One region of the Marinobacter sp. AN1 genome, then DNA from elsewhere that is predicted to be linked to it. Evidence: riboswitches for the same ligand, from Rfam matches in the RefSeq annotation. Region 1 holds a riboswitch; the other holds the start of a gene.
What was found. A riboswitch is a leader RNA that binds a small molecule or an ion and turns the genes downstream of it on or off. The one in region 1 is predicted to bind cobalamin.

Region 1 (4,422 bases):
TAGTGATAGTTGGTGTCGAACCACTTGGTCATCTCACCGGCCGCAATGCCGCAACCGCAGTCCGCCGGTGACCGGCCCCGGGCCACGCGGAAGTAGTGGTCCAGTTCGCTGCCCTTAAGTCCCTGAACCCGCTCCGGTAGATGGCTCAGGGTGAAGCTCATGTCCAGGACATGGTCGTACAGGGAAAAGTCCCCCACCGGCGCGTAGTCCAGGTCGGCCTGGGTTTGCCAGTTCTGCTGCCGCAGGTGTTTCGCCGTGTTCAACAGGTCGTCCGCGGTGGTTTTCTGCTTCCAGTAGTCTTCCAGTGCGAATTTGAGTTCTCGCCGGGTGCCGATGCGGGGAAACCCGAGGTTGTGTGTCAGTGCCATGGTGGTGCTCCTGTTAATCAATAAGTGGCAGGAGCATAACCACTGCAGTTCATGACGAAAAATGGTTAAATGTCACCAATCCATGACATTGATTCATAAATAGCCATGATCGAACGAAGCCATCTGAAAATCCTGCGGGAAATCGACCGCCAGGGTTCCCTGACCGCTGCCGCCAGGGCATTGCACCTGACCCAGTCCGCCCTCAGTCACAAGATCACCCGGCTCGAGCAGCTACTGGGTACGCCCTTGTGGCAGAAGGAAGGTCGGGGCCTCAAGCTCACCCAGGCTGGTGATTACCTGTTGCAACAGGCCAACCGCCTGCTGCCCCAGCTGGAACGGGTGGATGAGCGCCTGTTGCAGTTTGCCCGGGGCGAACGGGGGGCGCTGAACATTGGTATGGAGTGTCACCCCTGTTACCAGTGGTTGCTGAAAGTTGTGGACCCCTTCCTGGCCCGGTGGCCAGGGGTGGATGTGGACGTCACCCAGAAGTTCCAGTTCGGTGGCATGGCAGCGCTGTTCAACCATGACATTGACCTGCTGGTGACGCCAGATCCGATCGTTCGGGAAGGGATTCACTTCGAGCCGGTGTTTCCCTACGAGCAGGTGCTGGTGGTCAGCCGTGATAGTGAGCTTGCCGGGCTGGAACGGGTAACCCCGCAGCAGGTGGCCGCCCAGACCCTGTATACCTACCCGGTGGCCATCGAGCGCCTGGATATCTTCCAGCAGTTCCTGTTGCCTGCCAGTTGCCTGCCCAAAAAGCACAAGGTACTGGAAGCCACCGAGATGATGCTGCAGATGGTCGCCGCCGGCCGGGGCGTGGCCACGTTACCCCTTTGGCTGGTGGAAGAATACGCTGAGAGCCTGCCAATCACGCCAGTCAGGTTGGGTGAACAGGGCATTCACAAGCACATCCACCTGGGCGTTCGAACGGCAGACCTCGACGACCGCCACACCCGGGCGTTTATCGAAATGGCGGGTGAAACCTCGCTGGTGTGATCCTGATCCCTCTGTCGCTCAGCATGGTTGTTGTCGGTGGTTTCTCTGTATATAGTGTTTATGTTCTTGGCGTAATACCAGATATTGTGATTAATTGATGATCAGTCTGGTATTGGGAATCCGGTGAGAGTCCGGAACTGACGCGCAGCGGTATTGGGGAACGAACGGGCATCATGACACTGGCACACGCCGGGAAGTCGCCCGCAAGGCCGAACCGGAAGGTTTACGCCCCTGAGTCCGAAGACCGGCCAAGGACAGAGTGCTGTGCCTTCGCGTTTTAAAGGCGAGCGGACGGGTTCCAGTTTTTTGCCACGGAATCCACGGAAGAACACGGAAAAAGCAAAAGACCAAGACGTTATTGGTCCACGAAATCCACGAAAGAACACGAAGTTGAAACAACCAGACCTGTTTGTTCAGTAATCATTTTTTTCGTGTTCTTTCGTGGGTTTCGTGGCTAAAAATCTTTTCATCTTTTTCCGTGTTCTTCCGTGGATTCCGTGGCTAACCAACCCCTCCTGCAACGCGAAGCCAGCAATACCAACGCGTTGTAAAGGAGAACACCCATGTCCACAGCCCTGGCCGAAGCACCCCCAGCCACCACGGAATCCCTCCAGGTGATCAAGCGCAACGGCACCCTGGTGGGTTTCGACCCCTCCAAGATCAGCGTCGCCGTCACCAAGGCCTTCCTCGCCGTGGAGGGTGACCAGGCCGCCGGTTCCGCCCATATCAACCATGCCGTCAAAGCCGTGACTGAGCAGGTGGTCCAGGCCATCAGTCGTCGCCTTAAGGCTGGTGGCAAGGTGCATATCGAGGACATCCAGGACCAGGTGGAGCTGGCGCTGATGCGGGGCGAAGAGCAGAAAGTCGCCCGCGCCTACGTCCTCTACCGGGAGGAACACGCACGCCAGCGGGCGCTGGACGAGCCAGTGGAAGCGCACCCGCACCTGACCGTGAAGAAGGCGGATGGCACATCAGCGCCGCTGGATCTGGGCCTGATGAAACTGCAGGTGGAACAGGCGGCTACGGGTCTGCAGGGCATCAATGGCGAATCCCTGGTGGAAGACGCCCTGCGCAACCTCTACGACGGTATCGAGGAAACCGGGGTACTGTCCGCACTGATCATGACCGCCCGTGGCCGTATCGAACAGGAGCCGGACTACAGTGCGGTCACCGCCCGTTTGCTGCTGGAACAGATCCGCCTGGAAACCGCCGGGGCGCTGAACCTGCCCACCACGCTCTCGCTGGCGGAGGTTTACCCACAGGCGCTGACTGCGTTTATTCACGAAGGCATCCGCTACGAACTGCTGGACGAAGCCCTCGCCGCCTTTGACCTTGAACGGCTGGGCGCCGCCCTGAAACCGGAGCGGGACCAGCAGTTTGGCTTCCTTGGCCTGCAGACCCTTTACGACCGCTACTTCCTGCACTGGAACAAGGCCCGCCTGGAGTTGCCTCAGGTGTTCTTCATGCGGGTGGCCATGGGCCTGGCCCTGCGGGAGGATGACCCCAACACCCGCGCCATCGAATTCTATGAGCTGCTGTCCAGCTTCGACTACATGGCCAGCACCCCCACGCTGTTCAACAGCGGTACCCGCCATTCCCAGCTGTCCTCCTGCTACCTGACCACCGTGCAGGATGACCTGGAGAGCATCTACGGCGCCATCCGTGACAACGCCATGCTGTCCAAGTGGGCTGGCGGCCTTGGCAACGACTGGACCCCGGTGCGGGCCCTGGGCTCCCACATCAAGGGCACCAACGGTCAGAGCCAGGGTGTGGTGCCGTTCCTGAAAGTGGTCAACGACACCGCCGTGGCGGTGAACCAGGGCGGCAAGCGCAAGGGCGCCGTCTGCGCCTACCTGGAAAGCTGGCACCTGGACATCGAGGAATTCCTGGAGCTGCGCAAGAACACCGGTGACGAACGCCGCCGCACCCACGATATGAACACCGCCAACTGGGTGCCGGACCTGCTGATCGAACGCATGCGTGAAGATGGCGACTGGACCCTGTTCTCCCCCAGCGATGTGAGCGACTTGCACGACCTGTACGGTAACGCTTTCCGGGAACGCTATGAACACTATGAACAGCTGGCGGAACAGGGGGAAATCACCCTTTACAAGACGGTCTCCGCCAAGCAGCTATGGCGCAAGATGCTTACCGTGCTGTTCGAAACCGGCCATCCCTGGATCACCTTCAAGGACCCCTGCAACCTGCGTTCACCCCAGCAGCATAAAGGGGTCGTGCACAGCTCCAACCTGTGCACCGAAATCACCCTCAACACCAGCGAAGACGAAATCGCCGTGTGCAACCTGGGTTCCGTGAACCTGGCGGCCCACGTGCAGGATGGCGAGCTGGACGTAAAACGGCTGGAGCGGACCGTCACCACCGCCGTACGCATGCTCGATAACGTTATCGACATCAACTACTACGCGGTGCCCCAGGCGAAGAACTCCAACCTCAAACACCGCCCGGTGGGTCTGGGTCTGATGGGCTTCCAGGACGCCCTCTACAAACTGGGCGTACCCTACGCCAGCCCGGAAGCGGTGGAGTTCGCTGACGTGGCCATGGAACAGCTCAGCTACTTCGCCATCCGTGCATCCGCCACATTAGCCGGTGAACGTGGCGCCTACGGGAGTTACGAGGGTTCCCTGTGGGACCAGGGCATCCTGCCCATCGACTCCCTGGACCTGCTGAGAGCGAACCGTCGCGACGGCGACGTCTCGGTCAACACCGAAACCCGGCTGGACTGGACCCCCGTTCGGGAGCTCGTTGCCAGCAACGGCATGCGCAACAGCAACGTCATGGCGATCGCCCCCACGGCCACCATCTCCAACATCGTCGGCGTCTCCCAGTCCATCGAACCGGCCTACCAGAACCTGTTCGTCAAATCGAACCTCTCCGGCGAGTTCACCGTGGTGAACCCTTCACTGGTCCGTGACCTCAAGGCTGAGGGCCTTTGGGACAACGTCATGGTCAACGATCTCAAGTACTTCGACGGCAGCGTGCAACAGATCGACCGCATCCCGGCGCAGCTGAAAGCCCGCTACGCCACGGCCTTTGAAAT
Region 2 (4,422 bases), 440 kb from region 1:
CGATAGCGATAAACTCCATGGCATCCCTCAGGTTGCCCACGCCGTCTTCCGGCAGTAAGCGGGTCTTGCCAATGTCCCGCAGCCGGTCAAAGGAATTCTGGGCCCGGGATCCACAGGCCAATGCATGCACCCGAATCAGGTCGGATACCGGCGCCGTACCCCGACGCTTCAGGTTGAAGGTTTTCTGCTGTTTGCCATCTTCCTCCATCACAAACTGGCGGAAGAAGCCCAGGGGTGGCGTTCGATTGAGGGCATTGCGGGCCAGCATGGCCAGGAATCGCTGACTGTTCTGTGCTTTTTCTGCGATCAGCTCCTTGAGGGCTTCGGCGTAGCGCTCCTCACCGTACACCCCGTCCAGGTCAAAGAAGATATTACTGTTGAGCAGGGCTTCCGCCTTGGGATTATCGATCCAGTCGGTGAAATAGTCCTTCCAGACTTTCAGGGGCTGCCGCCACTTGGGGTTGGTCGCCATGATATCGCCGGTGCAGTAGGCATAGCCGCATTCGGCCAGGCCATCGCTGACGAACTTTGCCAGGGCGAGGAAGTAGGCGTCGTGCTCAGCCGGGTCGAAACTGTCATCCAGTACCATGGCGTTATCCTGGTCGGTGACAATAAGCTGCTCATCCCGGGCCATGGACCCCAGGGCGAGGAAACAGTAGGGCACCGGTGGCGGGCCAAGTTTCTCCTCTCCAAGCTCCAGAAGTCGCTGGGTAAAGCTGCGGCCGATACCGGCCATGGCACTGCCGATCATGTGGGAATTGGCGTCTTCGTTTACCATCCGGATAAAGCTGTTGCGGACTTCCTGGCTGATGGCCTTGAGGCCTTTCACATCGGGCTGGCGGTGAATGTTGCTGACCACGTACAGGCTGTTCTGGGATTCATACTTGACGATATCGGACAGGGCCACCACACCCCGGGGCTTGCCCTTTTCGATGACCGGCAGGTGGTGCACATTGTTGTGCAGCATTTGCAACATGGCCTCGAACACCAGCGCATCGGGCCGGATGGTGATCAGATCCGGTGACATGATATCGGCCACCGGGGTTTCCGACGGCAGGGCGTCGGCCACGGCCCGGGTGCGCAGATCACGATCGGTGATGATACCCACCAGGTTGCCCTCGTCGTCCCCGCTGCCCTCAACCAGCAGCAGGGACGATACCCGGTTATCGGTCATGATGCGGGCGGCCTCCTGCAGGCGCACGGTGGAGGGGGCGGTTACCGGTTGGCGAGAGATCAGCCGGGAGACCTTCGCCGTCATCGAGTCGTTGACCTGGTCCGATCGGGTGACGGCCTGGCGCAGGCGGCTCTTGTCCTCTACCTCCACGAAGTCGGCAAAGACATCATGGTTATCGAACAGGTCCTGAAACACCGGGTACGGGATCAGGTAGATGAGGGTGTCCTCCAGGGCTGTGGCAGGAAAGCGCACCTGGCGACCCATCAAAAGACCGATCTGGCCGAAGATTTCGCCCTCGCCGAGCCGGTTGTACAGCTCCCCGGAGCGTCGGTAGAGTTCTGCCGCACCGCTGCGGATATAATGCAGGTCGGTATTCTTCTGGCCCAGCTCCAGGATTTTTTCCCCGCCCTGGAAATAGGCAATCTCGATACTGCCGGCCACCCGGTCCAGCGCCTCATCCGGCAGTTCATCGAAGGGTGCGTGCTGCTGTAAGTGGTTACGGATGTCGATCAGTTCCGCTTGCATGGGCCGCCCTGTTGCTATGGTGTCATTGAGGGTAACCACTGCAATATAGCAGGGCAGCAAGGCGGTTCGCGAACGGGTGGCCTGCAACACTTGATGAATTACATTGACCACCACAAGGGGTGTTGCTAGCCTTGCGCCCTGTTTTCAGGTGTCCTGCTGCCAGTATGGCGCGGGATGAAACGGGAAGTCGGTGCGCCTTCGGGCCAGTCCGACGCTGCCCCCGCAACGGTAATTGAGATAAGGGTAACCAATCCGCCACTGCGCATTGTCGTGGGAAGGCGGTTGCCCGTAACCGCACCGCGGTTCGCTCAAAAGCCCGGAGACCGGCCTGGGAACACACCCGGAGTTGCGGAGGGCGGCTCGGGTAGGCGACTCCCGGCATCTTTCCGCTCTCCGTCCTGCCTGCCCCGCTGACTACTCCGTAATGCATGTCTTGAACCCGTGCGGGTGCGCGCGGTTTGTGGAGTAGTATGATGCTCAAGGTTCCCGTTTTCGTAGCAGGCGCGTCCCTGCTCGCCCCTTCCCTGAATGCCTTTGCCCAGTCAGAGACCGATACCCGGCCAATGGATCCTATCGTGGTGACCGCCACCCTGGGTCCGAAAACGGTTGGTGAAAGTCTCTCGTCTGTTACCACGATTGAAGAAGCCGAAATACGCCGGCAGCAACCTAAAGACTTCCAGGATGTCATTGTTTCGCGCCCCGGCATAGCCATCTCTGCAAACGGCTCTCTCGGCAAAAATGCGACGGTACTTATTCGTGGGCACGAGTCTGACGGGACGGTTTTGCTGGTTAACGGTATTCGTATTCGTTCAGTAACATCTGGCTCACCAGCCTGGCACTACCTGCCACCTCAACTGATCAACCGGGTGGAAATCGTCAGGGGTAGTCGGAGCAGTCTTTACGGTGCAGATGCAATGGGTGGGGTAGTTCAGGCATACACCGCGCCAGAGAGTGAGGGTTCCAAAGGGTGGGTTGAGGTCGGCGCCGGGAACCTGGACACCCAGAACTACACCCTTGGACTTTCCTCCGTCGAGGAAAACAGTTCTCTTGGTGTCGGTATTAACCGGTTCCGGACAGATGGCGCCCCGGTGGTGGAGAATGGAGACGACAAGTCCTACGACAATACCTCCGGTAGCTTCAATGCAAGTTACGAGTTTTCCAATGGCGTTCGCGCTTATATGACCTATCTTGGCGCCGAAGGTCGCTCAGAGTATGAAGGAGGGTACAACGATTATTTGTTCCAGGTGGCAGGCGTGGGCGTCGACTTTCCGCTTACCGACCACTGGCGGACAAGCCTGCAGTTCTCTGATGCGAGGGATGAACTGGATGATGTGAGTGCCTTCCCGGGTGAATACAATACCAACACCCGTACATCTCGCCTGGAAAACTGGTTTACGGTTGGCACGCATGAGTTTGTGCTTGGCGCAGAAACCATGACCGATCGGCTGGATTCGACCCAGTCTTTCACCGAAGACAAACGCGGCAACGATGCCTATTTTGGTCAGGCCTTGTTCAATTTCGGCCCAACAGAGCTTCATCTGAGTGCTCGCAGTGACGACAATGATGCGTTTGGCACCCATGAGACATGGGGCGCATCCTACGGCTACCGGATTGATTCCAGCCATCGGCTACGTGCCAGTGTTGGCACAGCTTTCAAGGTACCAACCTTTCTGGATCTGTACGCCCCACCAGCCTGGGGCGGTAATCCGGACCTGGAGCCAGAAGAGTCAACCAGCTACGAAATCGGTATGGAAGGTAACTATGGAAACTGGTTTTGGGATGTCGCCCTTTACCAGAGTGATGTAGATCAGCTTATCATCTTCGACAATACCCAGTTTCGTTCTCTGAATGTCAAGGAGGCGCGGCTTCGGGGTATTGAAGTTTCAGCGGGCTGGCAGAATAGCGATTGGACTGTGCGCGCTGGTGCCAGTGCTGGAGATTATGAAGACAGGGAAGACGGCAGCACACTGATCCGGCGACCGGAGCAGACCGTCAGGCTTGATGTCGACCGTCATTTCGACGATTGGTACGTCGGCACGACCCTTCGGGCGGAGAGTCACCGGTACAGTTACGAGCGTAAGCGTATCCCGGGGTATGGCAACTGGGATCTTCGTGCTGGCGTGAGTCTGGCAGATCAGTGGTCGGTCAAGTTGACGGTGGATAATGTACTCGATGAGGAGCATCGTCTGGCACAGTACAGTGGTGATCAATATTTCATCAGCACCGGCAGGACCGCAATGCTGTCAGTACGTTATGATTTCCTTCAGTAAGTCCCGGTCCAGACAGGTGACCCGGTAATGCTATCGTGGCGCTTAAGCTCGATAGCTGGTTTTCTGTTACTGCTTATGCTGGCAGCAGGCAGCAAGGCGGGTGGACTATGTGCGGTTGATGCCCTTGGACGGGAGGTCTGCCTGTCGGAGCGGGCCGTCCGGATTGTATCCCTGTCGCCCGGTGCAACCGAGCTGGTTTATTCCGCTGGCGCTGGCGACCAACTGGTGGGTGCCGGCGCCTGGAGCGACTATCCGCCTGAAGCGAGGGAGCTGCCCCGGGTAGGCGACAGTAAGCGGGTAGACCTGGAAGCCATCCTGACCCTCGAGCCAGATCTGGTGATTGGCTGGACCGACGGAAACTCCAGGGTTCAGCTGGACCGCCTGGCAGAGCTGGGTATCCCCGTGTTCTGGCTGGCGCCCAGAACGTTCGAGGATATCGCCGCCACTGTGAAG

Region 2: it holds a riboswitch for cobalamin, as region 1 does, so the genes downstream of both, LJ360_RS01715 (TonB-dependent receptor plug domain-containing protein) here and LJ360_RS19685 (ribonucleoside-diphosphate reductase subunit alpha) in region 1, are expected to answer to the same signal.

The regions. Positions count from the first base shown of each region.
Region 1 is NZ_CP110342.1:4,256,762-4,261,183, reverse strand. It holds gene metE (5-methyltetrahydropteroyltriglutamate--homocysteine S-methyltransferase) at 1-368, opposite strand, end outside; gene LJ360_RS19690 (LysR family transcriptional regulator) at 474-1,364, shown strand; cobalamin riboswitch at 1,415-1,632, shown strand; gene LJ360_RS19685 (ribonucleoside-diphosphate reductase subunit alpha) at 1,928-4,422, shown strand, end outside.
Region 2 is NZ_CP110342.1:393,686-398,107, forward strand. It holds gene LJ360_RS01710 (putative nucleotidyltransferase substrate binding domain-containing protein) at 1-1,699, opposite strand, end outside; cobalamin riboswitch at 1,829-2,046, shown strand; gene LJ360_RS01715 (TonB-dependent receptor plug domain-containing protein) at 2,275-3,969, shown strand; gene LJ360_RS01720 (cobalamin-binding protein) at 3,997-4,422, shown strand, end outside.